DNA from 4 places in the Serratia sp. Sp408 genome. Region 1 is predicted to be linked to each of the others. Evidence: predicted binding sites of a transcription regulator. Region 1 holds the regulator's gene; each other region holds the start of a gene.
The links. Region 1 encodes CRP, which controls carbon source genes, mostly activating them, when cyclic AMP is high. Its sites were predicted from a motif close to ATGTGANNNNNNTCACAT; they were not measured.

Region 1 (7,330 bases):
AGTTGGGCGCCGAAGTGTTGGTCAAGCGCAACGATGAATTGCAACTGGCCGATATTGAACGGCTTGCGCCACAGCGACTGGTGATTTCACCCGGCCCGTGCACGCCGAATGAGGCGGGCATTTCTCTTGCTGCCATTCGCCACTTTGCCGGCAGGCTGCCCATTTTGGGCGTATGCCTCGGCCATCAGGCGTTGGGGCAGGCGTTTGGCGCCACGGTGGTACGCGCCCGTCAGGTGATGCATGGCAAGACCTCTGCCATTCGGCACCATAACGGCGGCGTTTTTGCTGGGCTGAACAATCCGTTGACCGTAACCCGTTACCACTCGCTGGTGCTGGAAGCCGCCACGTTGCCAGACTGCTTTGAGGTAACCGCCTGGAGTGAGCGCGACGGCGAACCTGACGAAATCATGGGGATCCGCCATCGTCAGCTGGCGCTGGAAGGGGTGCAGTTTCACCCGGAAAGCATTCTCAGCGAGCAGGGGCACCAACTGCTGGATAATTTCCTTAAAAGTTAACCGGTTATGAGTTTTTTTCCTTTTTTGGCGATTTAGGTTTGCCCTTGATTGGTTTTTTATGCATATTTTGTGATTATATTTTCACTTAATGGCAACATTGAAAATCCGATCACGTTCAGGGTGGACCCAATAATGACCGAAAAATACCCAGTCAGCCGCAATACGTTCGACCAGGTTATTCTGCCTGTTTATGCACCTGCCCAGTTTGTCCCCGTCAAGGGCAAGGGCAGCCGAGTGTGGGACAGCAACGGCAAGGAGTATATTGATTTCTCTGGCGGTATTGCGGTGACTGCGCTGGGGCATTGCCACCCGGCATTGGTGGCGGCGCTGAAGCAGCAGGGTGAAACCCTGTGGCACACCAGCAATGTCTTTACCAACGAGCCGTCGCTGCGCCTGGCCAGCAAGCTTATCGCCGCGACTTTCGCCGATCGGGTGTTCTTCGCCAATTCCGGCGCCGAAGCCAACGAAGCGGCATTCAAGCTGGCGCGCCACTATGCCATTACCCGCCACAGCCCGTACAAAACCAAAATCATCGCGTTTTATAACGCGTTCCATGGCCGTACGCTGTTTACCGTCTCGGTTGGCGGCCAGGCGAAGTATTCCGACGGCTTCGGGCCGAAGCCGGCCGACATCGTGCATGTACCGTTCAACGATCTGGCGGCGGTCAAGGCGGTGATGGACGATCACACCTGCGCGGTGGTGATGGAGCCGATTCAGGGCGAAGGCGGTATTACTCCGGTGGATGCGCAGTTCCTGCAAGGTGTGCGTGAACTGTGCGATCGCCACCAGGCGCTGTTGGTATTTGATGAAGTGCAAAGCGGTATGGGGCGCAGCGGCAAGCTGTTCGCCTATATGCACTACGGTGTGACGCCGGATATTCTGACCACCGCCAAAGCGTTGGGCGGCGGTTTCCCGGTCAGCGCCATGCTGACCACCGAGGAGATTGCTTCGGTGATGCAAGTCGGTACCCACGGCACCACCTATGGCGGCAATCCGCTGGCCTGCGCGGTGGCGGAGGCGGCGTTGGACGTGATCAATACCGCCGAAGTGTTGAGCGGCGTCGAACAGCGTCATACGCTGTATGTTGCGGCGTTGCGGGACATTGGCGAAAAATACCGTATTTTCAGCGAGATTCGCGGTATGGGGCTGTTGATCGGCGCCGAACTGACGGCGCCTTACCACGGCAAGGCACGTGATTTCCTCACCGCGGCCGCCGCGCGTGGCCTGATGATTTTAAATGCCGGGCCGAACGTGATCCGATTTGCGCCGTCGCTGGTCGTTGAGCCGCAAGATATTGCCGACGGTATGGCGTTGTTTGAGCTGGCGGTTCAGGACGTGATCAACGCCGGGTAGCTACCCACTGGCGGTCGGCAGACGGTATCGGATGTCCGACTGTGCCCACGGTAAACGGCGCATAAAAATGCCGGTCAGCGTTAACTGACCGGCATTTTTTGAAGCGTGCCGTTTTAATGGATTAACGGGTACCGTAGACGACGATGGTTTTGCCGTGTGCGGAAATCAGGTTTTGATCTTCGAGCATTTTCAGAATACGGCCAACCGTTTCGCGTGAACAACCGACGATTTGACCAATTTCCTGACGGGTGATTTTAATTTGCATGCCGTCCGGGTGAGTCATGGCATCCGGCTGTTTGGCCAGATTGAGCAGGGTTTGCGCAATGCGGCCGGTAACGTCTAGGAAGGCGAGGTTACCCACTTTCTCTGAGGTGATCTGTAGGCGGCTTGCCATCTGCGCCGACAGGCGCATCAGAATGTCAGGGTTCACCTGGATCAGCTGACGGAATTTCTTATAGGAAATTTCAGCCACTTCACAGGCGGTTTTAGCCCTAACCCAGGCGCTGCGTTCCTGGCCTTCTTCAAATAATCCAAGTTCGCCGATGAAATCGCCCTGATTGAGATAGGACAGGATCATCTCTTTGCCTTCTTCATCCTTGATCAGCACCGCAACGGAGCCTTTCACGATGTAGTAAAGCGTTTCGGCCTTTTCACCTTGGTGAATCAGCGTACTTTTCGATGGATATTTGTGGATATGGCAATGAGACAGGAACCATTCGAGAGTAGGGTCTGTTTGCGGTTTGCCGAGAACCATTCGCTGTTATCCTCTGTTGTAATCTGCCTGTATCACAGGGGTCAGAGTTCCCTGTCAAACGTGTTATGGCTGTCCATGAGCGGCGACCATTAACCGTTTTTGAGGCGTGACGTAAAAATACGCTATTGCCCTAGCATATTAACTTGCAGTGAGAGCTGCAAGCTACATTCTGTTAACATACACATTAAGGTGCCTTTCCGTGGGCATTTCCCTGAAAGCGCTGTCCAGAAAGCGTTATTGCGGCTCTGTTTGTAGCACAGAGTGACGCGGGTGTCTTGTGTTGTCTCGCTCACACATGACCAGTATCAGGTTCCGTTGCCAGTTTTGCTGCTAACGCGTAGTCTGATGACAAAGAATCAATCGGAGTCATGAGCATGCAGGCAAGAGTCAAATGGGTTGAAGGGTTAACGTTTCTTGGCGAATCGGCGTCTGGCCATCAGGTATTGATGGACGGCAATGCCGGTGACAAGGCGCCAAGTCCGATGGAAATGGTGCTGATGTCCGTGGGGGGATGCAGCGCGATTGACGTGGTGTCGATTTTGCAAAAAGGCCGTCACGACGTGCGTGATTGTGAGGTAAAACTGACCTCTGAACGTCGCGAAGAGGCACCACGGGTATTTACCCATATCAACCTGCATTTTATCGTCAGCGGTAAAGGGCTTGGCGACAAGGCGGTGGAGCGTGCGGTGGATCTGTCTGCCGACAAATACTGTTCGGTAGCGCTGATGCTCGGCAAGGCCGCCAGCGTTACCCACAGCTTTGAAGTCCGGGAAGTGGCCTAATGGCATGTGGCGCGGTGGCCTAATCCTCCCCGCGCCCGTCCGGTGTCGCCTGGCTACTCAATCTTTTTGCCTTCCAGCAGCCGCTGCACCAGCGGTGCCATGATCAACTCCATCGCCAGTCCCATTTTGCCGCCGGGCACCACCAGCGTATTGATGTGCGAAATAAACGAGCCTTGCAGCATCGCCAGCAGATAAGGGAAATCAATCTGATCCAGCCCGCGGAAGTGGATCACCACAAAGCTTTCGTCCAGCGACGGGATGGCCTTGGCGGCAAACGGGTTGGAGGTATCCACCGTTGGCACGCGCTGGAAGTTGATGTGGGTGCGTGAAAACTGCGGTGTGATGTAGTTGATATAGTCTTCCATCGAACGCACTACCGAATCCATCACCGCTTCGCGAGAATGGCCGCGTTCGCCAGTATCGCGGATCAGCTTCTGGATCCACTCCAGGTTGACGATTGGCACCACGCCGACCAGCAGATCGACCTGCTGTGCCACGTCATGCTGATCGGTGACGACGCCGCCGTGCAGCCCTTCGTAGAACAGCACGTCGGTGGGTTCCGGCAGGGCTTCCCACGGTGTAAAGGTGCCAGGAACCTGGTTGTACGGCACGGCTTCGTCATAGGTGTGCAGATATTTACGTGAACGGCCGCTGCCGCCGTTGCCATATTCACGGAAGCTCTGCTCCAGCAGGCCGAAGTCGTTGGCTTCGGGGCCAAAATAGCTGATATGACGGCCGAGGTCGCGCGCCTTGCGGATCGCCGCGTCCATTTCCGGCCGGGTGTAGCGGTGGAAGCTGTCGCCTTCCAACTGTGCGGCGCGAATATTCAACTGCTGGAATATTTTGCGGAACGCCACGCTGGTAGTGGTGGTGCCGGCTCCGCTGGAGCCGGTTACCGCGATAACGGGATGTTTGGCAGACATACGATATGTTACTCCGTCTAAAATGCGTGTTTTATCCGTCGTACCTCAGCTGCTTTGCTGTAGGCCGCCTCGATGCAACTCGAGTGCTGTAGGGTATGGCACATTGATACCTGATTTTTCCCGTCAGTCATAGGGCGGATTACATTTCTTCCTGACCGGCACGGAACTGGCCACGTGGCATGATATTGACGGTTTCATGCAGTTCCGACCACACCAGCAGCACTTCGCCGCTTTGCAATTGCCGGCGAACGTCCTCCACTTTCTGCGTCAGCGAACGTTCATGCTCGCCGTAGTCAGTGCCTTCGCGCAGTACAAAGGATTCGATCAGATTATTCAGCGTTTCGCTGTCCAGTTCTTTCCAGGGGATTATCACGTGTTCTGTTCCAGATAAGGGGTAAGCCAGGAGGGAATGCGGTATTCCAGCCACATGTAGGGTTTTTTTAGTGAGCCGCCGACGAAGCCGACGTGGCCACCGCATTCCGTCAGTTGATATTCGATATTGTGCGGCAGGCTGGCGAGGTCAGGGATCACCTCGTCGGTCATGAACGGATCGTCCTTGGCATGGATGATCAGCAACGGTGTCTGGATCTTCGGCAGCAGCGGCAAGGCGCTGCAACGGCGGTAATAATCCGTGGCGTCGCTGAAGCCGTGAATGCGCGAGGTAATCAGATCGTCGAAATCGCGAATGCGGCGCAAGCCCTGCAACTGCGGCAATTTCAGCGGCAGGGTGCCGGGATAATGCAGCAGTTTTCGCGTGGCGTTCTGCTTCAACTGACCCAGCAGGTAATGCTGATATACGCGGGAGAATCCCTGATCCATACGCCACGAGCAGGGTTCGAGCATTAACGGTGCCGAGACCACCACCGCCGCGTCCAGCAGGCTATTGCCTTCCTGCTGTGCCAGATAGCAGGCGAGCATATTGCCGCCGAGCGATACGCCGACTGCCGCGGTTGGCGCAGTGCCATAGCTGTCGCGCAACCATTGCAGGAAGAAGCGGGCGTCTTCGGTTTCACCGGAATGGTAAATGCGTTGCTGGCGGTTTGGCACGCCGCTGCAACCGCGAAAATGCATCACCACGCCGAGCCAGCCCTTTTGCTGCCAGGCGTGCAACAGGCCGTGGGCATACGGACTGTAGAAGTTGCCTTCCAGGCCGTGAAACAGCACTACCCGCGGTTTGTCGCGCGCCAGGCGCGGGTCTTCGCTCCAGGCGAGATCGAGAAAGTCGCCATCAGGCAGGTTCAGCCGTTGCCAATGCGGTTTCAGTCGTACGCGACGACGTACCAGGCGTGGCAGCAGCGTTTGCAGGTGCGGATTACTGGCCCCGGTGAGAGGGCGGAAGGTTTCATACATAACGTGAATAAAATTCTTATTGGCGGCTATTGTCTGATCGGTAGAGCACTGTTAGCTTCAATACCACTATTTCCTTATTCGTTGTAGTGGCAGCGACCATCACTGACCGGTCAGTGCCTGGTATGCTCACGCGGGCTTCTTGGCTGCCATACCAACGATTCGGGATATGATTAATAATATACCCCAAATAATTCGAGTTGCATCGAGGCGGCAAGTGAATGCATCCCGATGCGCCTACGCAAACCCGGTGCTTCGGCTCAGGATGCGTAGCCAGCCAGTAAGCAGCTTGCAGCATGACGGGTAAACGCACACACGCATTTGGGTGGGGAGCACCCGTTTCATGGAATCAAGTTTATTTCTTTCAATGCTCGGCTTCCTGTTTGTTGCCGCTATTACGCCCGGTCCGAATAACCTGTTGTTAACCACCTCCGGCGCCAACTTTGGCTTTATGCGTTCGCTGTGGCTGATGCTGGGCATCATACTCGGCATGCAAAGCATTTTATTGCTGGTGGCGTTCGGCGTTGGCAGCCTGATTGTGGTCTATCCCTCGCTGCACCTGGCACTGAAAATTCTTGGCAGCCTGTATCTGCTGTGGCTGGCGTGGAAGGTGGCGACCGCCCGTTATGAAAAGCTCGACACCGATACCGCGCCACCCAAGCCGATTCGTCTGTATCAGGGTTGGCTGTTGCAGTTTCTCAACCCCAAGGCCTGGCTGATGGCGCTGGGCGCGGTGGCCAGCTTCAGCCTGAACGGCGAAGGGTATAATCACTCGATTCTGGCGATCTCGGCGGGGCTTTCCGGCATGAATCTGGCCACCGGCATCGTCTGGCTCGGTTTCGGCAGCGTGATTGGCCGTTTGCTGCGCAGCAAGAAAGCCTGGGTTATCTTTAACGTTTCTATGGGGTTGCTGACCGCAGCCTGCGTGTTGTTGATTTGGCATTAAGGGATTGCAGATGACCGAAGATTATTTCCACGTTGACGCCTTTGTTGGCCAGGGATTGCGCGGCAATCCGGCGGGCGTATATGTGTTGAAAGCGCCACCGGACGCCGTGCAAATGCAGGCGATCGCCAATGAATTGAACCTGCCGGAAACCAGCTTTGTGTGGCAGGACGGCGACATGGCCGCCATCCGCTGGTTCACGCCGTACCGCGAAGTGGACTTATGCGGCCATGGCACGCTGGCGGCGGCGCATGTGATGCTCAATGTGCTGAACCCGGGGCTGAACGATGTGCGCCTGCGTTCCGCCAGCGGAGAGCTGTATGTCAAACGCGACGCGGCGGACGGTCAACGCCTGATTCTGGACTTCCCGACACGCGCCCCGCACCCGATCGCCGAGCCGGCAGGCCTGGCCGCGCTGTTGGGCGTGCAGCCGCAGGCGGTGTGGCAGGCCAATGCGCTAATGGTGGTACTGGACAATGAGGCGCAGGTCAGGGCGCTGCAACCGGCGATACCGGCGTTGATCGCGGCGGTGGGTCGTGGGGTGATCGTCACCGCACCGGGTGACGAGGTGGATTTCGTTTCTCGCTACTTTACGCTGGATGGCGGCGAGGATCCGGTGACCGGCTCGGCCCACTGCAGTCTGATGCCGTACTGGAGCGCCAGGCTGGGCCGTAGCGCATTGCATGCCCGGCAGATCTCGCCGCGCGGTGGCG
Region 2 (7,330 bases), on a different contig from region 1:
GGCGGTGCCAGCGGAAGCGCTGGTCTACACCATGAAGGGCGACCAGAAGTACTTCCCGGTGTACGACGCTGCCGGCAAGCTGCTGCCGAACTTCATTTTCGTGGCCAATATCGAATCGAAAGATCCACAGCAAATTATCTCCGGCAATGAGAAAGTGGTGCGTCCACGTCTGGCCGATGCCGAGTTCTTCTTCAATACCGACCGCAAAAAGCGCCTGGAAGATAATCTGCCGCGTCTGGAAACCGTGCTGTTCCAACAGCAATTGGGCACGCTGCGCGACAAGACCGACCGTATTCAGGCGCTGTCAGGCTGGATCGCTGGCCAGATTGGCGCAGACGTCAATCATGCAACCCGTGCGGGCCTGCTGTCGAAGTGCGACCTGATGACCAATATGGTGTTCGAGTTCACCGACACCCAGGGCGTGATGGGCATGCACTACGCGCGCCACGACGGCGAAGCGGAAGACGTTGCCGTTGCGCTGAACGAACAGTACCAGCCGCGCTTTGCCGGCGATGCGCTGCCGCAATCGCTGGTGGCCTGTGCATTGGCCATCGCTGACAAGATGGACACCCTGGCCGGTATTTTCGGCATCGGGCAACATCCGAAAGGCGATAAAGACCCGTTCGCACTGCGTCGCGCGGCACTGGGCGTGCTGCGTATTATCGTTGAGAAGAACCTGCCGCTGGATCTGCAAACCCTGACCGAAGAGGCAGCGCGCCTGTACGGCAGCAAGCTGACCAACGCCAACGTGGTCGACGACGTGGTGGAATTCATGCTGGGCCGTTTCCGCGCCTGGTATCAGGAAGAAGGCCACGCGGTAGACACCATCCAGGCCGTGCTGGCGCGCCGCCCGACCAAGCCGGCGGACTTCGACGCACGCGTCAAGGCGGTAACCCACTTCCGTACGCTGGAAGAGGCTGCGGCGTTGGCGGCAGCCAACAAACGGGTGTCCAACATTTTGGCCAAGTCGACCGATACGCTGAACGATCACGTTCACGCCTCGGTGCTGAAGGAACCGGCCGAACTGAAACTGGCAACGCACCTGGTGGTGCTGCGCGACAAACTGGAGCCGTTTTTCGCCGAAGGCCGCTATCAGGACGCGCTGGTGGAGCTGGCCGCGCTGCGTGCGACGGTGGATGAGTTCTTCGAAAGCGTAATGGTGATGGCCGAAGACGACGCGGTACGCGTCAACCGTCTGACCCTGCTGAGCAAATTGCGTGAGCTGTTCTTGCAGGTTGCAGATATCTCCGTGCTGCAATAACACCATACTATGATCGTCAGAGGCGCCTAGCGGCGCCTTTTTTTATTTCTGGCGTGGCTGGCGGTGTGACTTGGGGGTAAGGATCAGCTCATGCGCTCTTTCCAGACGTTTTGCCGCCGCCAGCCAAGGGAATGCGTGGCGCAAGTGGAATCGCGTATCGGATCGCCGCCAGTTGATCTATTCTTATAGGCGCAGGGAGTGCGGAAAAAGGCAGGGAGCTGATGAAAAAGCAGGTTTATAACAGGAGTTATGTCACATGGCGGTAGGGATCCAGAGCAGAGGTATTACGCGTTGGTTGGCACCGGTATTGGCATTGTTGGTGGTCATGCAGTTGACCGCCTGTGGCGATAAAGAGCCGGAACAGCGCAAGGCATTCATCGAATATTTACAGAATACGGTTATGCGCAGCGGAGTGAAGATCCCGACGCTGAGCGAAGATCAGAAACAGAAGTTCGGCAACTATGCCGGCGATTACGCGATTTTGGTCGGTTTTTCGCAGCAGTTGACCAAATCTGTGGACGCCAGCCTGACGCCGGCGCTCGACCAGATTAATCAGATCCGCAGCGCGCAGGATTATATCAGCAAGCGTGACGGGCTCCAGCAAGCGGTGGGCGCGCTTAATCTGCTGGGACAGCAGATTCAGAGTGCCAAATCGCAGGCCGATACCGCCCATGCGGCGTTGAAACAGCCGGACTCGTTGAAAGCGATATATAACCAGGCGTACGACAAGATTGTCACCGCACCGGCCAATGCGCTGATGCCGGCAATCCCGACCACCGCCAGCTTTGTACAGGATCTGGTGCAGGTTGGGGATTTCCTGCAGGCACAGGGCAATCAGGTCAGCTTCAACAACGGCGGCGTGCAGTTCCGCAGCCAACAGCAGGCGACGCAGTACAACACCATGATGTCGAACCTGGTGGCTAAACAACAAAGCCTGCTGAGCGCGCAAAAAGCGGTGATCGAAGTAATGCAGTAACCTCTCTTCCAGAGGCGGGTCTGCCGCCTCTGTCTTCACCCGCTCGTCGGTGTACTACACTTCAAAACAACGCCGTTGCGCTATGGCGTAACTTTCTTTCAGCCATGCCTTCGCGTTGCGTGACCATGGCATGAAACCACGCCGTTGCCTGGCGTTGACGTCTGGCGTGAAAATATCTTGTGATTAACATCACATTTCCAAAACAAACCTGTCACTTAACAATGTGATTATGATCACAAAAATAACGGTAAAAGCAGCGACTTGCGCCCAATGTGCTTTTTTTACACCGAAAAATTGTGATCTTCATCACCATAAATAGCCACTTTTGGGGGTGTATATAGTGATGTTTGTCACAAAATTCCCGTGAGGTACGCGTGTTAAAAAGAGCGTGCTAGAGTCCATTTCGCATACAGCACCAACGCTGCCGGTTTACGGCAAATCGGTTCGCTACAAAAAGAAACGCGCGCTCCTACTTGTCAGCGCGTAATGCTATTACCGCTTCACTACAGGGGTGTGTTTTATGTTTTCACCAGATATCAAGGTCAAAGTACAGAACTTTGGCCGTTTCCTGAGCAACATGGTGATGCCTAATATTGGCGCATTTATCGCCTGGGGTATCATTACCGCCTTGTTCATTCCCACCGGTTGGCTGCCGAGCGAAACATTAGGCAAACTGGTTGGCCCGATGATCACCTATCTGCTGCCGCTGCTGATCGGCTATACCGGCGGTAAGCTGATTGGCGGCGAGCGCGGCGGGGTAGTGGGGGCGATCACCACCATGGGGGTGATCGTCGGCGCCGATATGCCAATGTTCCTGGGGTCGATGATTGCCGGTCCACTGGGCGGCTGGGCGATCAAGCATTTTGACCGCTGGGTCGACGGCAAGATCAAAAGTGGCTTTGAAATGCTGGTGAACAACTTCTCCGCCGGCATTATCGGTATGCTGCTGGCGGTGCTGTCGTTCCTGGCTATCGGGCCGTTGGTCGAAGCACTGTCGAAGCTGCTGGCCGCTGGCGTACACGTGATGGTGGTGAACAACTTGCTGCCATTGACGTCGATCTTCGTCGAGCCGGCAAAAATTCTGTTCCTCAACAATGCCATCAACCACGGCATCTTCTCGCCGCTGGGTATTCAGCAGGCAACCGAAGCCGGCAAATCAATCTTCTTCCTGATTGAAGCCAACCCGGGTCCGGGTCTGGGCGTGCTGATGGCCTATATGTTCTTTGGACGTGGCAATGCCAAGCAGTCTGCCGGCGGTGCGGCCATCATTCACTTCTTTGGCGGTATTCACGAAATTTATTTCCCCTACGTACTGATGAACCCGCGTCTGCTGCTGGCGGTGATTCTCGGCGGTATGACCGGGGTGTTCACCCTGACACTGTTGAACGGCGGCCTGGTTTCCCCGGCGTCACCGGGGTCGATTCTGGCTATCCTGGCGATGACGCCAAAAGGCGCCTACTTCGCCAACCTGGCGGCGATCTGCGCGGCCTTCGTGGTGTCATTTGTGGTGGCGGCATTCCTGCTGAAAACCTCGAAAGTGAAAGAGGACGAAGACTCGCTGGAAGAGGCCACCCGCCGCATGCAGGACATGAAGTCCTCGTCCAAGGGCGGTAAGCCGGCGGCGAATGCTGCGGTAGACGGCGACCTGAGCACGGTGCGCAAAATCATCGTGGCCTGCGACGCCGGTATGGGCTCCAGCGCCATGGGCGCCGGCGTGTTGCGCAAGAAAGTGGCCGACGCCGGGCTGAAAAACATTTCCGTCACCAACTGCGCCATTAACAGCTTGCCGGACGACGTTGACCTGGTGATCACCCACCGCGATCTGACCGAGCGGGCGATGCGCCATGCGCCGCAGGCGCAGCACATCTCGTTGAGCAACTTCCTCGACAGCAATTTGTACAGCGATTTGACGGCGCGCCTGCTGGCAGCCAACAAATCCAGCGACAATCAGCAGAAGGTGGTGGGCGCGCTGGACGACAGCTTTGAAGATAGCGAACAGAACCTGTTCAAACTGGGTGAGGACAACGTGTTCCTTGGCCTGCAAGCCGACGACAAAGAGCAGGCAATCCGCTTCGCCGGCGAGCAATTGGTGAAGGGGGGCTACGTTGAGCCGGAATACGTGCAGGCGATGCTGGAGCGTGAAAAACTGACCTCGACCTACCTTGGCGAATCGATTGCCGTGCCGCATGGCACCATCGAGGCCAAAGACCGCGTATTGCGCACCGGCGTGGTGTTCTGCCAGTACCCGCAGGGCGTGCGTTTTGGTGACGAGGAAGATGAGGTTGCGCGTTTGGTGATCGGTATTGCCGCTCGCAATAACGAACACATCCACGTCATTACCAGTTTAACCAATGCGCTGGATGATGAAACGGTGATCGAGCGACTGGCGCAAACCAGCAATCCGCAGGAAGTGCTGGCACTGTTAAGCGGTAAGAAAGCCTAATCCCCTGGGGCGCAGCATGCTGCGCCCTGGTTATTTTCAGGAAGGTATCATTATGAAAGCATTACATTTCGGAGCCGGGAATATCGGTCGTGGTTTTATCGGTAAACTGTTGGCCGATGCGCACGCCGAACTGACTTTTGCTGACGTCAACCAAACGGTGCTGGATGAAATCAACCAGCGACACGGCTACCAGGTACAGGTGGTGGGCGAACAGGCGCGCGTTGAACCGGTAAACAACGTCAACGCGGTGAACAGCGGCAGTGAGGAGGCGTTGGCGCTGATTGCCGAGGTCGACCTCATCACCACCGCCGTTGGCCCGCAGGTGCTGGAAAGAATCGCCGGTACGCTGGCCAGAGGGCTGATCAGACGCCAGCAGCAGGGTAATCAGGCCGCGCTGAACATCATTGCCTGTGAAAACATGGTGCGCGGCACCAGCCAACTGAAGCAGCACGTGTTCGCCGCGCTGACGGCAGAACAGCAGGCGTGGGTAGAGCAACACATCGGCTTCGTCGATTCTGCGGTGGATCGCATCGTGCCACCGGCCAGGGCCGACAGCCAGGATCCACTGGAAGTGACGGTGGAAACCTTCAGCGAGTGGATTGTCGATCAAACCCAGTTCAAGGGAACGCCGCCGGCGATCGCCGGTATGGAACTGACCGACAACCTGATGGCGTTCGTCGAGCGCAAACTGTTCACCCTGAATACCGGTCATGCCATCACCGCCTATCTTGGCCAACAGGCCGGTCTGGACACCATTCGCGATGCGATTCTCGATCGGCAGATTCGGCGGGTAGTGAAAGGTGCGATGGAGGAGAGCGGTGCGGTGTTGATCAAACGCTACGATTTTGACCCGGCGAAGCACGCCGCCTACATCGAGAAAATCCTTGGCCGTTTTGAAAACCCGTATCTGCATGACGAGGTAGAGCGCGTCGGGCGCCAACCGTTGCGCAAACTGAGCGCCGGCGATCGGCTGATCAAACCGCTGCTGGGCACGCTGGAGTACGGCTTGCCGCACGATAACCTGATCCAGGGCATCGCCGCTGCCATGCACTACCGCAGCGAGCAGGATCCGCAGGCGCAACAGCTGGTGGAACTGCTGAATACCCACGGACCAAAAGCCACGCTGGTTCAGCTTTCCGGGCTGCCGGCGGACAGCGAGGTTGTAGAAAACGCCGTGGCTGTGTATAACGCCATGCAACGCCGCTAGGTTTGAGAGTGGGCAGTACTCGAACTCCGCACGCACTTGGTGTACGCTCCGGGGGCGGCGTGCTGTCCACTTCCGGGCCAACCTCTATTGGCAATGAACCAAAGGGTGATGCAGCCAATCAATCACCCTATTACGCCATGCGAAAAGCGACGATGATCGAGACTCAGGCATTTGAAAATCAGGTTCTGGAAAAGCTCAACGCCGGCAAGACGGTGCGCGGGTTTCTGATCGCAGCGGTTGAACTGCTGGCAGACGCGCTCAACGTGTTGGTGATGCAGGTTTTCCGCAAGGACGACTACGCGGTAAAGTATGCCGTCGAACCGCTATTGTCCGGCGCCGGACCGCTGGGTGAGCTGTCGGTACGGCTGAAACTGCTGTACGGACTGGGGGTGATCTCCCGCCACGAATACGAAGATGCCGAACTGTTGATGGCGATGCGGGAAGAGCTTAACCACGACGGCGCCGAATACCGTTTTGTCGATGACGAAATACTCGGCCCGTTTGGGGAGCTGCACTGCGTGACGGCGCTGCCGCCGGTACCGACCTTCCTGCAGCCCGGCGAGGCGGATGAATCGCTGATTGCCATGCAACGCCAGCGTTACCAGCAGATGGTGCGTTCCACCATGGTATTGTCGGTGACCGAGCTGATTGCCGGCATCGGCGCCAAGCAGCCTTCGCGCCTTTCTCCTCTCGGACCGCCTTAAGCGAACGCCGCACGCCATTCGTCAAACAGTAACCAGGCCGCAGTGAGCGCCATCAGGCCGGCCATCACGCCATTGAATAACCGCAATTTCCACGCCACGCGCAGCGCATCCCGCAGCCGATCGCCCAATATCGCCCACACCATCACGCAAGGGAAGTTCAGCAGCGTGAAGCCGGCTATTACCCACAGGGTATGGCTCAGACTGGCGCCGGTGCGCGGCGTAAACAGGATCGCGACGTTAATTGCCATCAGCCAGGCCTTTGGGTTGACCGCCTGAAACAGTGCGCCGCTGACAAAGCGCATCGGCTGCGCCTGCTGTTTCGACGCCGGCGAAGCGGCATTGAACAGTTTCCATGACAGCCACAGCAGATAGGCGCAGCCGATCACCGCCAGCGGAAAACGCAATACCGTGGCCCAATTGAGAATGGCAGCCAGCAGGCTGGTGGTCAGCACCAACTGTAGCGCACAGCCGGCGCTGATGCCGAACAGCATCGGCAGGGTACGACGCAGACCGAAGTTAACGCCGGACGAGGCCAGCAGCAGATTGTTCGGACCGGGGGTGATCGACATGACGGTCACGTAGCTGACAAAGGCTGTATCGAGCATGGGAGGTTCCTTAAACGGTAGTGGGCAACAACCTCCAGCATAAGGCGTGACCTGATGTGGTGACAGAAGCAGAAAACAGCTATTGTAATGGGTACAATCATGTTTATTGCCAACTGTACCCCTGGTTCGGAGAG
Region 3 (7,330 bases), on a different contig from region 1:
ATGCCGGCGCGTAACGGTCTGAGCAACTTCACGTCGAACCTTGAAGAACCGGCCAGTATGGTCAACGAATTCCTGCGTGGCGAACCGTACCGAGCCATGATTCACTTTAACCGCTTCTTCCTCAATACCCTGCTTGGCATGGGTGGGTTGATTGACGTGGCTGGCATGGCCAACCCGAAACTGGCGCGTGAAGAGCCGCGTCGCTTCGGCAGTACGCTGGGTTATTACGACGTTGGTTACGGCCCTTACGTGCAGTTGCCGGGATACGGCAGTTGGACCCTGCGTGAAGACGGCGGCGAATGGGTTGATAAGCTCTATCCGATGCTGAGCTATCTGACCTTCTGGATGTCGGCCGGTAAATGGGTAGTCGAAGGCATCGAAACGCGTGCTCAGCTGTTGGATTCTGACGGCCTGCTGCGCAACTCTTCCGATCCGTACCTGATGATGCGTGAAGCCTACTTCCAGCGTCACGACTTCCTGGCCAACGGCGGCGTACTCAAGCCGGAAGAAAACCCGAACGCCAAGGCGATTCAGGGCGATCTGGATGAAATCGATTCAGCCAATTGAGTGTCGAACGAATAAAGAAAAACCCGCCGATTGGCGGGTTTTTTATGCCGTTCGCGCCAGCGATCAGAAGGTATAGTTGAAGTTGGCGCCGTACAGCCAGGCCTTGCCTTCGGATTCGAAGGTATATGGGCCTTCCTTGACCGTGACATGCTGGCCGTGCATGTAGGACACGCCGACATCAACCGAGGCATTTTTGTTGAACGCGTAGGTGGTACCGGCGCTCAGCCAGAAGCGGTCCTGATCCGGAATGGAAATCGAGCGGTTCTGTGCTGGAACCGGGCTGTCATCGAAGGCAATACCGGTACGGAAGGTCCAGTTATCATCGTAGTAATAAGTGGTACCCAACGCGATGCGGTAAGCGTCTTTGAAGCCTTCATGTTTTTCGAACAGCGTCTGGCCATTGCTGCCGGTAGCGCGCAGCTCCTGGAACTGGCTCCAACTGGTATAGGCCAGGCTGTAGTGGATAGCCCACTGCGGCGCAACCTTGTTATACCCTGAAATTTCCCACATTTCCGGCAGGTGCAGAGTCAGAGAGCCCGGAATGGTATTGCCGTCGGTACCCCACGGCAGGCCGGTTCTGCCCTGCAGCGGATTGTACTGTGAAGGAATGCTGCTTTTGTAATCGCCGTCGAAGTCGATTTTGATTTCAGAGCGGTAGGTGAGGCTATAACGGTTATTGTCGTCAACTTCGTACAACAGGCCAGCGTTCCAACCGTAGCCCCACTCGTCGCCTTTCAGGTGCGAGATCTGGGTATCGGCCGGCATGCCGAGAGCAGGACCGCTTTCACCGGCGTAACGTTCCAGTTTGGCCTTGGCATAAACCGCGTCAAAACCCAGACCGAAGCTGAAGTGTTGATTCAAGCGGTAGGCGGCACTCAGGTTGAGGTTGACCGTGGTCAGATCGGTTTTACCGCCGTACGGGCCTGCGGTATAACCATCGTTGAATTCGGTTGCCAGGCCATAGTTACTGGTCACGGAACCGCCAACTGCCCATTGATCGTTCAATGGGTGAATATAATGCAGGTTCGGGATCCACTGGGCTGGTGCAATGTTTTTCGAGTTAAGGCTGGCACCGGAAGATGACGTGCCGGAAATATCAACGTCCGGATCGACGAAGATCGCACCGACGGAAAGCGCTGGGCTATCAAACATCATCATGGTAGCAGGGTTGCGGCTTGCCGCCGTGGCATTATCCGCGACTGCGCCTTCGCCAGAGAAAGAACGGCCTAAACCAGATGAAGAGTACTCATTCAGCTGGAATCCTGCGGCATACACGTTTGATGAAATAATTGCCACTGCAGCTGCGAGAGCTGATTTAGTAAATAGGTTTTTCTGGCTCATGACCAAAACCTCATTATGTGTTTATTATTTAAACTATGTTACACAAGGTAACAAGGAGCGCGGGATTGTAGGGTCCGTTATCCATCAGACAAATCAGACCAGTGGCTGAATTATAGGTCTGACCTGTGAAAATGTTGCAACTATGTTTTTCAGATATTTCAAAATTGATATCAAAAAAGAGATCTGCTTAACAAAACACCGACGGTAAATAACAAAATTCTGACGCTTCATTAGCAGGCAACCATTTTCGTTTGTGATTTCCATCGCTTAAAACACCTACTAACAGTAAGTGCTAGTGCTGCGCGCCACGGGGGAGTAAAATAGCCCTCAGATTATTGTGATTATGCGCCCGATCAAATTTGGCACTTTAGGCGGTATTGACGCTGCCCGGTGAGGAGAATTGAACATGTCAGATGCAATAAACAAATGCAGTGCGCAAGAAACGGCAGCCTGCTGCTGTGTGGATGTCGGCACCGTGATGGATAACACCGATTGCACCGCATCCTATAGCCAGGTCTTTACAGATCAACAACAGGCACAACAAGCGCTGGCGGCATTGACCGACAAGGCCCGCGCGGTGGAATCCGATCCCTGTGACATCAACAGTAGCATTAATCCGGTTGACGGCGGCTTCCAACTGGATGTCGACTTTATCTTCTGCTGCCAGGCGGAAACCCTGATCTTCCAGCTTGGCTTGCGTTAAACAGCGCGAGTCGACGTCGCTGCGCGGGTCTGCCGCGCAGCTTTTCCTGCCTCCAGCCTCTCCTGGGTTACCGTTAGAAAGTTGCTCCTGCTCGCAGATTTCACCTCTGCCGGTTTGCCAAATATCAACATCTGGTTAACAATGGCCTCATCAGGTCAGACCTGTTTTGATGGTTGCGCTGACGTCTTTTCCTTCAGGAGCGTTTATGAGTAAGGCACTGCCGCTGGTTACCCGACAGGGTGACCGTATTGCAATTGTAAATGGACTGCGTACCCCCTTCGCCAAGCAGGCGACCGCTTATCACGGTATTCCGGCGGTGGATCTTGGCAAAATGGCGGTAAGTGAATTATTGGCGCGCAGCGGTATTGACCCGGAATTAATCGATCAACTGGTGTTTGGCCAGGTGGTGCAAATGCCGGAAGCGCCAAACATCGCGCGTGAAATCGTGCTGGGTACCGGCATGAGCGTGCACACCGACGCCTACAGCGTTTCCCGTGCCTGCGCCACCAGTTTCCAGGCCATAGCCAACGTGGCGGAAAGCATCGTCGCCGGCAGTATCGGTATTGGTATTGCCGGCGGTGCAGACTCCTCTTCGGTGCTGCCGATAGGCGTCAGCAAAGCGCTGGCGCGCACTCTGGTCGATCTCAACAAAGCGCGTACGCTGTCGCAACGCCTCAAGCTGTTCAGCAAGCTCAGATTCCGCGACCTGCTGCCGGTGCCGCCGGCGGTGGCGGAGTATTCTACCGGCCTGCGCATGGGCGATACCGCCGAGCAGATGGCCAAGTCGCATGCCATCAGCCGTGAGGACCAGGACGCGTTGGCGCATCGTTCGCACCAGTTGGCCGCCAGGGCGTGGGAGCAGGGGCTGCTGCGCGCCGAGGTGATGACCGCCTATGTGCCGCCGTACCAGGCGCACATTGCCGAAGACAACAACGTGCGCAAGGATTCCAGCCTGGCGTCATACGCCCGATTGAAGCCGGCGTTCGATCGCCAGCATGGCAGCGTTACCGCCGCCAATAGCACGCCATTGACCGACGGCGCCGCCGCGGTGCTGATGATGAGTGAATCGCGTGCCAAAGAATTGGGGCTGCAGCCGCTGGGTTATTTGCGCAGTTTTGCCTTTGCCGCCATCGATGTCTGGCAGGATATGCTGCTTGGCCCCTCCTATGCCACGCCGCTGGCGCTCGATCGCGCGGGTATTACCCTGGCGGATCTGGCGTTAATCGATATGCATGAAGCCTTTGCGGCGCAGACGCTGGCCAACCTGAAAATGTTCGCCAGCCGCGAGTTCGCCCAGCAAAAACTGGGGCGCAATGAAGCGATTGGCGTGGTCGATATGGATAAATTCAACGTGCTGGGCGGCTCGATTGCTTACGGGCATCCGTTTGCCGCAACCGGCGCACGCATGATTACCCAGACGCTGTACGAGCTGAAGCGCCGCGGCGGTGGCTTGGGGTTGGCTACCGCCTGTGCGGCCGGCGGTTTGGGCGCAGCGATGGTGGTGGAGGTGGAACAATGAGCGTCACAAATGCCTTGCATGAACAGCGTGCCACGCCGTCGGCTTTTCGGCTGACGCTGCGACCGGACCATATTGGTGTGATCACCATCGACGTCCCGGACGAAAAGGTGAATACGCTGAAGGCGGAATTTGTCGATCAGGTCAATGAGGTGCTGAACAAGGCGCAGCAATATGCCGCACTGGAGGGGCTGGTGATCGTGTCAGGCAAGCCGGATTCGTTCATTGCCGGCGCAGATATCACCATGATCGCCGCGTGCAGCAACGCCAAGGAGGCGGAGGATCTGGCGCGCAAAGGTCAAAGTACGCTGGCGAAAATTGCCGCATTCCCGGTGCCGGTGGTGGCGGCCATTCACGGCGCCTGTCTCGGCGGTGGCCTGGAACTGGCGTTGGCATGCCACAGCCGTGTCTGTTCGTTGGACGACAAAACCGCGCTGGGTCTGCCGGAAGTGCAACTGGGGCTGCTGCCCGGCTCTGGTGGTACTCAGCGTTTACCGCGGTTGATTGGCGCCAGCAAGGCGCTGGACATGATGCTGACCGGTAAACACATTCGAGCGCGCCAGGCGTTGCGCATGGGGCTGGTCGATGATGCGGTGCCGCAGGCTATCTTGCTTGATGCGGCGATCGCACGGGTCAAACAGGGCTGGAAGAGCAAGCCGACGCTGCCCTGGCAGGAGCGTCTGATGAACGGGCCGCTGGGGCGAAGCCTGCTCTTCAGCGTGGTGCGTAAGAAAACGCTGGCAAAAACCCACGGTAATTACCCGGCGGCGGAGCGCATTATTCAGGTGGTGCGCGCTGGTCTGGAGCAGGGCAGCGGCCATGGCTATCAGGCCGAGGCGCGCGCGTTCGGCGAACTGGCGATGACGCCACAGTCCGCCGCGTTGCGCAGCCTGTTCTTTGCTTCTACCGCGTTGAAAAAAGAGCGTGGCGGCGACGCACAGCCGCGTGAACTGCAGCGCGTAGGTATTTTGGGCGGTGGCTTGATGGGCGGTGGCATTGCCTGCGTTACCGCCATGCGCGGCGGTTTGCCGGTGCGCATCAAGGATATCAACGAGCAGGGCATCAACCATGCGCTGAAGTACAGTTGGCAGGTGCTTGGCAAACGGGTACGCAGCAAGCGCATGCGCTCAGCCGAACGGCAAAAGCAGATGATGCTGATTTCCGGCACCACCGATTACAGCGGTTTTGACCGGGTGGATATCGTGGTGGAAGCGGTGTTCGAGGATCTGGAACTGAAACAGCGCATGGTGGCCGAAGTAGAACAGCACACCGCACCGCACACGGTATTTGCCTCCAATACCTCGTCACTGCCGATTGGCCAGATTGCCGCCAAGGCGCAGCGGCCGCAGCAGGTGGTCGGCCTGCATTATTTCAGTCCGGTGGATAAAATGCCGCTGGTGGAAGTGATCCCGCATGCCGGCACCCGTGAGGAAACCATTGCCACCACCGTTGCCCTGGCGCACAAACAGGGCAAAACGGCGATAGTGGTGGCCGATCGGGCCGGATTTTACGTCAACCGCATTCTGGCGCCCTATATCAATGAAGCTGCCCGTTGCCTGCTGGCCGGCGAGCCGATGGAATCCCTGGATAAGGCGCTGGTGGATTTCGGTTTCCCGGTTGGGCCGATTACGCTGCTTGATGAGGTCGGCATCGATGTCGGCACCAAAATCATCCCGGTGCTGGTCAACGAACTGGGCCCGCGTTTTGCCGCACCGGCGGCGTTTGATGCGCTATTGAAGGACGGCCGCAAAGGGCGCAAAAATGGGCGTGGTTTTTATCTCTACCCGAGCGAAGGCCAGCAGCGGCAGCGCGGCAAACGCGCCGACAGCGAGGTGTATTCCCTGCTGGGCGTGACGCCAAAGGCGCATCTCGAACCGGCGCTGATTGCCCAGCGCTGCGTGATGATGATGCTGAACGAGGCGGCGCGATGCCTGGACGAAGGGGTGATTCGCAGCGCGCGCGACGGCGATATTGGTGCGGTGTTCGGCATTGGCTTCCCGCCATTCCTTGGCGGGCCGTTCCGTTATATCGATCGGCTTGGCGCGGAAAAGGTGGTGAAAACCCTGCACTATCTGCAACAGCAATACGGCGAACATTTTGCGCCCTGCGAGCGCTTGCAGCGTATGGCACAGCAGGGAGAGCGCTTTTATCCGCGCTAAAATACCCGGCGGTTAACGGCATGGCCGCCCGATTTGCACTACAGTAGCAATAAGGCTGCAATGTGATCCTCATCACTCCTTGCAACAGCGTCAATTCCGGACGCTGTACAGGGAGATTAGGGCGAGGTAACGTAACCGCGTGGTGATGAATGTGGCATCACGATAAAAAACTTTTATCAGGGGTTGGCTAAAATTCAACCCGTTGAATTGGTTGTCAAGTGAGCGATGGATTCACGCTACGCTGCCGTTGGTGCAAAAAACAGCGTTTTCTTTACGTGAACTTTCAGGCAAAATGCCCGGCCGCCATAGAGAGACGGCGCGTTATCGTTTTGAAGCACTTGTGCTCTTGAGCTATAGGTATTCGGCGATACAGCACGCTCTGCGTTTCTGTATAGCGTTATTTTGTCAACAACAGCGGTGCAATATGCAAGTTTTGATTATGCGTCACGGAGAGGCGGCACTCGAGGCGGCCAGCGATGCGGTAAGGCCTCTTACCGTTTGTGGCCGTGATGAGTCTCGTCAGATGGCGGCCTGGCTAAATGCCAAGTCAGTGGATATTGAACGCGTGCTGGTCAGCCCTTACCTGCGAGCCGAACAGACGCTGACAACGGTGCGTGAAGCGTTGACGCTGCCGGAAGGCGAAGAAGTGCTGCCGGAACTCACCCCAGGTGGCGATGCCTCACTGGTGGGGAGTTATCTGCAACTGTTGGCGCAACAAGGGGTAGGCGCGGTGTTGATCGTCTCGCATCTGCCGCTGGTGGGCTACCTGGTGGCGGAACTCTGCCCGGGCGAATGCCCGCCAATGTTTGCCACGTCGGCGATTGCCAACGTTGAACTGGCCGCCGACGGCAGCCAGGGGAAACTGGAATGGCAGGTCAGCCCGTCGCAGCTGATGGCGAAAGTCTGACGCGGACAATGCGACGATGAACCCCAAGGGCGATGCTAAACATCGCCCTTTGTCATTCTTGCGCTGAATTATTCAGCCAGCTCGACCAACACCAGCAGCGCCGCGCTGCCACCCCATTCTTTCGGTGCCTGATGGAA
Region 4 (7,330 bases), on a different contig from region 1:
CCGGATATCACCACCAACGTTTATCGCAACGACGACTGGTTTATCGACCGCGAAAGCCCGGAGCAAAAAGAGTTCTTCCGCGAATCGGTCTTCAAGTACCAGCTGTTTGAGCCGGGCCTGCTGGAGACCGATGGGGTATGCAAGGTGTATTACACCTGTGACGATCATGACAAGTTGCTGACGCTGGAAGATGCCATCAATGCGCGCTGGGGCGACCGGGTCAACGTCAGCTTTTCGTTCCCGACCTGTCTGGAAGTGATGGCCGGCGGCGTGTCGAAGGGCCATGCACTGGAAGAAGTGGCGAAGATCATCGGCTATTCGCTGAAGGAGTGCATTGCGTTTGGCGATGGAATGAACGATTTGGAAATGCTGTCGATGGCAGGCAAGGGCTGCATCATGCGCGACGCGCATCAGCGCCTGAAAGACAAGCTGCCGCAGTTGGAAGTGATCGGTTCCAATATTGACGACGCGGTGCCGCACTATCTGCGCGAGATGTTTCTGCGCTAATAGCCGGGGCGCCAAAGCGCCCCGTTTTTTTATTGATGCTGCCCCTGTTTTTGCAGGAACTGCACGCCCTTGTCCGGGAAGTCGGTGAAGACGCCGTCAACGCCGGCCTGGTTGTAAATCACCTGGTACAACTGGTTTACGTCGGTAACGTATTTCGGCAGCGCGTCGGCGCGAATGGTAAACGGATGCACTGCCAGCTTGCTGGCGTGCGCCTCTTTCACCATGTCGGTCAGCACGACGTGGCCAGGTTTGGAAAGATCGGCGTTTACCAGCATGTGATAGTCCGGCCCGATACCATCGGCGTACTGGGCGATCTGCTTCATTGCCCCCGGCTTGAACATCCAGTCATAATCGTAGTTGACCCAGCTGCCATCGGCCTTTTGCTCGTAAGTCTCGTTCCAGTCGGTATAGGCGATCAGCTGCACCAGCTTCAGATCCATACCCATCTTCGGTTCCAGCTGGTTCTTGATGCGTTTGAGCTCGTTGGCATCGAAGCATTGCAAATACACGTTGTCGTTCTTGCCGGTGTAACCGTATTGCTTCAATACCGCCAGCACCTTGCTGGAAATGTCCTTGCCTTCCTGCCGGTGGAACCACGGCGCCTTGATTTCCGGGTAAATGCCGATGTTCTTGCCGGTGGAGTGATTCAGTCCCTGTACGAATTCGATTTCTTCCTGGAAGGTATGCACGCGGAAGTCCGACTTGCCCATCGGAAAACGGCCCGGGTAGCTCTGTACCTGCTTACCGTCCTTGATGTCAAAGCCTTCGCTGAACTTCAGCGACTTGATTTCCGCCAGCGTAAAGTCGATGGCGTAGTAACGACCGTCTTTGCGTGCGCGATCCGGGAAGCGTTGCGCCACGTCGGTGACCCGATCGAGATAGTGGTCATGCAGCACCACCAGTTGGTCGTCCCTGGTCATCACCAGATCCTGCTCGAGGAAATCGGCGCCCTGGGCATAGGCCATGGCTTTTGCCGGCAGGCTGTGCTCTGGCAGGTAGCCGCTGGCGCCACGGTGGGCGATCACCACCTTGTCGGCAGCCTGGGCGATACCGCCGATCGACGTCGCTAACATGATCCCTGTCAGCAGGGCTTTGACATGAGTCCGCATAATCTTCTCCATGAGTGGGCAGGGTAGTAAAAAGGCCGCAGAGCGGCCTTGATATAATGCGTTATTTCTGTGACGGTTAACCGCGTTTGGCTGCAATGGCCGCGTGGTGTTTTCTTTCGCTGATCATGGTCAGCAGCAGCAGTAATACTGCACCGATGCTGCCGCCGATCATCACCATAAAGCCGCCATCCCAACCGAAGAAGTCAACGGTATAGCCGACGATGGCGCTGGCCGCGACCGAGCCGCCCAGATAACCGAACAGTCCAGTGAAGCCAGCGGCGGTGCCGGCGGCTTTTTTCGGTGCCAGCTCCAGCGCGTGCAGGCCAATCAGCATCACCGGGCCATAGATCAGGAAGCCGATGGTGATCATGCATGCCATATCGATGCCTGGGTTGCCGACCGGATTGAGCCAGTAAATGATGGTGGCGATGGTCACCAGTGTCATAAAGAACACGCCGGTAGCGCCGCGATTACCCTTGAACACCTTGTCCGACATCCAGCCGCACAGCAGCGTGCCCGGAATACCGGCGTATTCATACAGGAAGTAGGCCCAGGACGATTTATCCAGCGCGAAGTGCTTCACTTCCTTCAGGTAGGTCGGCGACCAGTCCAGAATGCCGTAACGCAGCAGATACACGAACACGTTGGCGACGGCGATGTACCACAGCAGTTTGTTCGGCAAAATATACTGCATGAAGATTTGCTTGGCGGTCAGCTCTTCTTCCGCTTTTTCCGAATAGTCGTCCGGGTAGTCGTTTTTGTACTCTTCGATCGGCGGCAGCCCACAGGACTGCGGCGTATCACGCATCAGCGCAAAGGCGATCAAGGCCACCAGAATCGCACCGAAGGCCGGCATGTACAGCGCAGCGTGCCAGTCGTTGAACCAGGCCATCCCCAGCAGGAACAGCAACGGTGGCAAGCCCCCGCCAACGTTATGGGCGCAGTTCCACACCGAAACGATACTGCCGCGTTCTTTTTGCGACCACCAGTGCACCATGGTACGGCCACACGGCGGCCACCCCATGCCCTGGAACCAGCCACAGAGGAACAGCAGCACGAACATCACGGCAATGCTTGAGGTCGCCCAGGGCACGAAGCCCATGAACAGCATCACGGCAGCGGCCAGAATCAGGCCGGCCGGCAGGAACACCCGTGGGTTGGAGCGGTCGGAAACCGAACCCATGATGAACTTGGAAAAACCGTAGGCAATGGAAATACCGGACAGTGCGAAGCCCAGATCGCCACGGCTGAAGCCCTGATCGATCAGATAAGGCATCGCCAGGGTAAAGTTTTTACGCACCAGATAGTATGCGGCGTAGCCGAAGAAGATCCCCAGAAAAATTTGCCAGCGCAATTTGCGGTAGAGCGGATCTACCTTATCGAGCGGCACACGGGAAATGTGTGCAGCTGGCTTGAAAATACTCAACATGAACGCCTCCGATGGCTTTATCGTTTATTGCATCCCGGGCAGAAAAGATGGCGGGATGATTGAGCGGATATCAATGTGTCGTTTTTTGTTCCATAACGAACGTCATGCTAGTCAAAACCCCTGGATGGCTCTGTGATGCATGGCGCAATTGTTACACTTTTATGAAACTGCGGCGGATTTTGAGCGATTCGTTAACGTTATGAAATAGAAAAACCTAAAAAAGTCGTGATGATGATCACAATCATGGTTTTTTATGGACATTTTTCTTTCGTTTTAGGTTCGTTATTGTTCCTTATCAAACAAAGACCGCACTGACTGTGGCTCAATAGCGCCAAACCGGCAATCTGGGGAAGGGTGGATGAGCAACAGTTCAGCGGTGAGCGAAACGGATGTGATCATTATCGGCGGCGGCGCTACCGGCGCAGGGATCGCTCGCGACTGCGCGCGCCGCGGCCTGCGCTGCCTATTGCTGGAGCGCCATGATATTGCCACCGGCGCGACCGGGCGAAATCATGGACTGCTGCACAGCGGGGCGCGCTACGCGGTTACCGACGGTGAGTCGGCGCGTGAATGCATCGAGGAAAACCGCATTCTCAAACGTATCGCCCACCACTGTATTGAACCCAGCAACGGTCTGTTCATCACCTTGCCGCAGGATTCGCTGACCTATCAGCAGACGTTTATCGCCGCCTGTCAACGCGCCGGGATAAACGCCGAAGCCATTGACCCTGGTGAAGCGCTGCGCCTGGAACCGGCCGCTAATCCGGCGCTGATCGGCGCGGTGAAAGTGCCGGATGGCACCGTTGACCCGTTTCGCCTGACCGCCGCCAATATGCTGGATGCGCGCGAGCATGGCGCACAGATCCTGACCTATCATCAGGTGATCGGCTTACTGCGCATGGGCGATCGCGTTAACGGCGTGCGCGTTTACGACCATAAAAATCGTCGGCAGTATGAAATTCGCGCCGAGGTGGTGGTTAACGCCGCCGGAATCTGGGGCCAGCAAATTGCCGAGTACGCCGATCTGCGCGTGCGCATGTTCCCGGCCAAGGGCGCCTTGCTGATCCTGGGCCATCGCATCAACAACATGGTGATCAACCGCTGCCGCAAGCCGGCAGACGCCGACATCCTGGTGCCGGGTGATACCATTTCGCTGATTGGCACCACCTCAACCCACATCGATTACGATCAGATAGACAACATGGCGGTGACGCCACAGGAAGTGGACATCCTGCTGCGTGAAGGGGCACTGCTGGCGCCGACGCTGGCACAAACCCGCATTTTACGCGCCTATGCCGGCGTGCGACCGCTGGTGGCCAGCGACGACGATCCGTCGGGCCGCAACGTCAGTCGCGGTATCGTGCTGCTGGATCATGCCGCCCGCGACGGTCTGGAGGGTTTTATTACCATTACCGGCGGCAAGCTGATGACCTACCGGCTGATGGCGGAGTGGGCCACCGACGCGGTGTGCAAAAAACTGGGCGTTGCTCCCCCCTGTACCACCGCACAGGATGCGCTGCCCGGCTCGCGCCAGTCGGCAGAGGAAACCGTTCGCCGCGTGGTGGCGCTGCCGGCGAGTATTCGCGGCTCGGCTGTCTATCGACATGGCGATCGCGCCAGCCAGGTACCGGCCGGCGACCGGCTGGCCAACAGTCTGGTCTGTGAATGCGAAGCGGTGACCGCCGGCGAAGTGCGCTATGCGGTCGATTCGCTGACGGTGAACAATCTGGTCGATCTGCGCCGCCGTACCCGCGTCGGTATGGGGACCTGTCAGGGCGAACTGTGCGCCTGTCGTGCCGCGGGATTACTGACGCGTTTCAACGTCACCACGCCGCAGCAATCGCTCACCCAGTTATCGCATTTCCTCAATGAGCGTTGGAAAGGGGTGCAACCCATAGCCTGGGGCGATGCGCTGCGTGAAAGCGAGTTCACCGGCTGGGTCTATCAGGGATTATGCGGACTGGACGCACGCGGCGACGCTAAGCAGGAGGCGGACGATGCAATTTGATGTGGTTGTGATCGGTGGTGGTCTGGCTGGCTTAAGCTGTGCCGTTGGCCTGGCCGAAAGCGGTAAGCGCTGCGTGGTGGTCAGCTCGGGTCAGAGCGCGCTATATTTTTCCTCTGGTTCGCTGGATCTGTTGGCGCAACTGCCGGACGGTACGCCGGTGGCGGCACCGCTGGAAGCACTGCCGGCGTTGGCGCAGCAGGCGCCGCAACATCCTTACAGCCTGATGGGGGCGGCGCAGGTCGCCACGCTGGCGGGAGAGGCTGAGCGGTTGCTGCAACGCTGTGGTCTTCGGTTGTACGGTGACAGCCGGCGTAATCATCTGCGCATTACGCCGCTCGGCACGCGCCGCGCCACCTGGCTCAGCCCGCAGGCGGTGCCGACCACGCCGTTGGATGGCGATCTGCCCTGGCGCAGTATCGCGGCGATCGGCATCGAGGGTTTTCTCGATTTCCAGCCGCAAATGGTCGCCAGTTCGCTGTCACAGTCGTTAGGCGTGCATGCCACGGTAGGTCATCTGCATCTGCCGGCGTTGGATCGGCTACGCAATAATCCCAGCGAGTTTCGTGCGGTGAATATTGCCCGACTGCTCGACTTACCGCAGCACGGTGCGGCGCTGGCAGAGGAAATCCAACGCCTGGCCGGCGACGCGCAGGCTGTTTTGCTACCGGCCTGCCTCGGACTGGAAAGCGATCGGCCGCTGGCGGTGTTGCAACAGACGCTGGGTAAACCGGTATGCCTGCTGCCGACCTTGCCGCCATCGGTGCTCGGCATGCGCCTGCATCAGGCGCTACGACAACGTTTTCAACAGCTGGGCGGTATGGTGATGCCGGGAGACCGGGTATTGCGGGCAGAAATCGCTGGCGGCCGGGTCACCGGCCTGATGACCCGCAACCACGGTGATATTCCGCTGCGGGCGCGGCAGGTGGTGCTGGCCAGCGGCAGCTTTTTCAGCAATGGGCTGGTGGCCGATCGTCAGCGGGTATATGAGCCGGTGTTCGGGCTGGAGGTGTTCAGCAAAGCAGATCGCGCCGAGTGGACCCGGCGCGATCTGTTTGCGCCTCAGCCGTATCTGCAATTTGGCGTCCGGACTGACGCTCGGTTGCGCGCCTTGCATCAGGGCCAGGCGCTGGAAAATCTGTACGCGATTGGTGCGGTGGCCGGCGGCTACGACCCGTTGCAACAAGGCTGCGGCGCCGGTGTGTCGTTGCTCGGCGCATTATATGTCGCGCAACAGATTGTGGCGCAGGGAGGATCGGCATGAGCCTGTCAAAAGACAACAGTTTTGAAAATTGCATCAAATGCACCGTCTGCACTACCTACTGTCCGGTGGCCAAGGTCAACCCGCTGTACCCCGGGCCAAAACAGGCCGGGCCGGACGGTGAACGCCTGAGACTGAAGGATCCGGCGCTGTATGACGAAGCGCTGAAATATTGCACCAACTGTAAGCGCTGCGAAGTGGCCTGCCCGTCGGAGGTCAATATCGGCGATATCATCCAGCGTGCGCGCGCCAGTTTGAGCCAAAGCAAGCCGACGCTGCGCGATGCCATTCTCAGTCATACCGATATCATGGGCTCGCTGTCGACGCCGTTTGCGCCGATCGTCAACGCCACTACCGGCCTGAAGCCGGTGCGCAAACTGCTGGACAAGGCGCTGAAAATCGATCACCGGCGCACGTTGCCGAAGTATTCTTTCGGCACCTTCCGCCGTTGGTATCGCTCGCAGGCGCAGCAGCAGGCGCGGTATCGTGAGCAAGTGGCGTTCTTCCACGGCTGTTTCGTCAACTACAATCACCCGCAACTGGGCAAGGATCTGATCGCGGTATTCAACGCGATGGATATCGGCGTTCAGCTGTTAAAGCGTGAGAAGTGTTGCGGCGTGCCGCTGATCGCCAATGGCTTTATCCAACAGGCGAAAAGGCAGGCCAACGTCAATGCCGACGCGCTGCGCCATGCGGTGCTGGAACAGGGCATGCCGGTGGTGGCAACCTCGTCGAGCTGCACCTTCACGCTGCGCGACGAATATCCCCATTTGCTCGAGGTCGACACCTCCGCGGTGCGTGACCGGGTGGAACTGGCGACGCGCTACCTTTATCGCCTGCTCAGCCAGGGGAGAACGCTGCCGCTGAACCCTACGCCGCTGCGGGTGGCTTACCACACCCCGTGTCATATGGAAAAAATGGGCTGGACCGCCTATACGCTAGAGCTGTTGCGGCAGATCCCCGGACTGGAACTGATCGTATTGGAGTCGCAGTGTTGCGGTATTGCCGGCACCTATGGC

Region 2: the regulator CRP is predicted to act here: its motif matches at 2,459-2,476, upstream of AC2AXP_RS13570 (PTS mannitol transporter subunit IICBA).
Region 3: the regulator CRP is predicted to act here: its motif matches at 2,160-2,177, upstream of AC2AXP_RS14490 (YfcZ/YiiS family protein).
Region 4: the regulator CRP is predicted to act here: its motif matches at 3,269-3,286, upstream of glpT (glycerol-3-phosphate transporter).

The regions. Positions count from the first base shown of each region.
Region 1 covers NZ_JBXUFT010000007.1:167,554-174,883, forward strand. Annotated here, with positions in the region: gene AC2AXP_RS18775 (aminodeoxychorismate synthase component II) at 1-515, shown strand, start outside; gene argD (bifunctional acetylornithine/succinyldiaminopimelate transaminase) at 648-1,868, shown strand; gene crp (cAMP-activated global transcriptional regulator CRP) at 1,990-2,622, opposite strand; gene AC2AXP_RS18790 (OsmC family protein) at 2,997-3,404, shown strand; gene AC2AXP_RS18795 (phosphoribulokinase) at 3,458-4,327, opposite strand; gene AC2AXP_RS18800 (YheU family protein) at 4,467-4,700, opposite strand; gene AC2AXP_RS18805 (hydrolase) at 4,697-5,677, opposite strand; gene AC2AXP_RS18810 (LysE family translocator) at 6,018-6,620, shown strand; gene AC2AXP_RS18815 (PhzF family phenazine biosynthesis protein) at 6,631-7,330, shown strand, end outside.
Region 2 covers NZ_JBXUFT010000003.1:246,237-253,566, reverse strand. Annotated here, with positions in the region: gene glyS (glycine--tRNA ligase subunit beta) at 1-1,261, shown strand, start outside; gene AC2AXP_RS13575 (DUF3053 domain-containing protein) at 1,518-2,237, shown strand; gene AC2AXP_RS13570 (PTS mannitol transporter subunit IICBA) at 2,758-4,680, shown strand; gene AC2AXP_RS13565 (mannitol-1-phosphate 5-dehydrogenase) at 4,733-5,887, shown strand; gene AC2AXP_RS13560 (MltR family transcriptional regulator) at 6,040-6,591, shown strand; gene AC2AXP_RS13555 (LysE family translocator) at 6,588-7,196, opposite strand.
Region 3 covers NZ_JBXUFT010000004.1:93,735-101,064, forward strand. Annotated here, with positions in the region: gene mlaA (phospholipid-binding lipoprotein MlaA) at 1-567, shown strand, start outside; gene fadL (long-chain fatty acid transporter FadL) at 631-1,908, opposite strand; gene AC2AXP_RS14490 (YfcZ/YiiS family protein) at 2,315-2,611, shown strand; gene fadI (acetyl-CoA C-acyltransferase FadI) at 2,817-4,130, shown strand; gene fadJ (fatty acid oxidation complex subunit alpha FadJ) at 4,127-6,286, shown strand; gene sixA (phosphohistidine phosphatase SixA) at 6,711-7,193, shown strand; gene smrB (endonuclease SmrB) at 7,262-7,330, opposite strand, start outside.
Region 4 covers NZ_JBXUFT010000003.1:86,561-93,890, reverse strand. Annotated here, with positions in the region: gene yigL (sugar/pyridoxal phosphate phosphatase YigL) at 1-507, shown strand, start outside; gene glpQ (glycerophosphodiester phosphodiesterase) at 537-1,616, opposite strand; gene glpT (glycerol-3-phosphate transporter) at 1,693-3,045, opposite strand; gene glpA (anaerobic glycerol-3-phosphate dehydrogenase subunit A) at 3,404-5,053, shown strand; gene glpB (glycerol-3-phosphate dehydrogenase subunit GlpB) at 5,043-6,314, shown strand; gene glpC (anaerobic glycerol-3-phosphate dehydrogenase subunit GlpC) at 6,311-7,330, shown strand, end outside.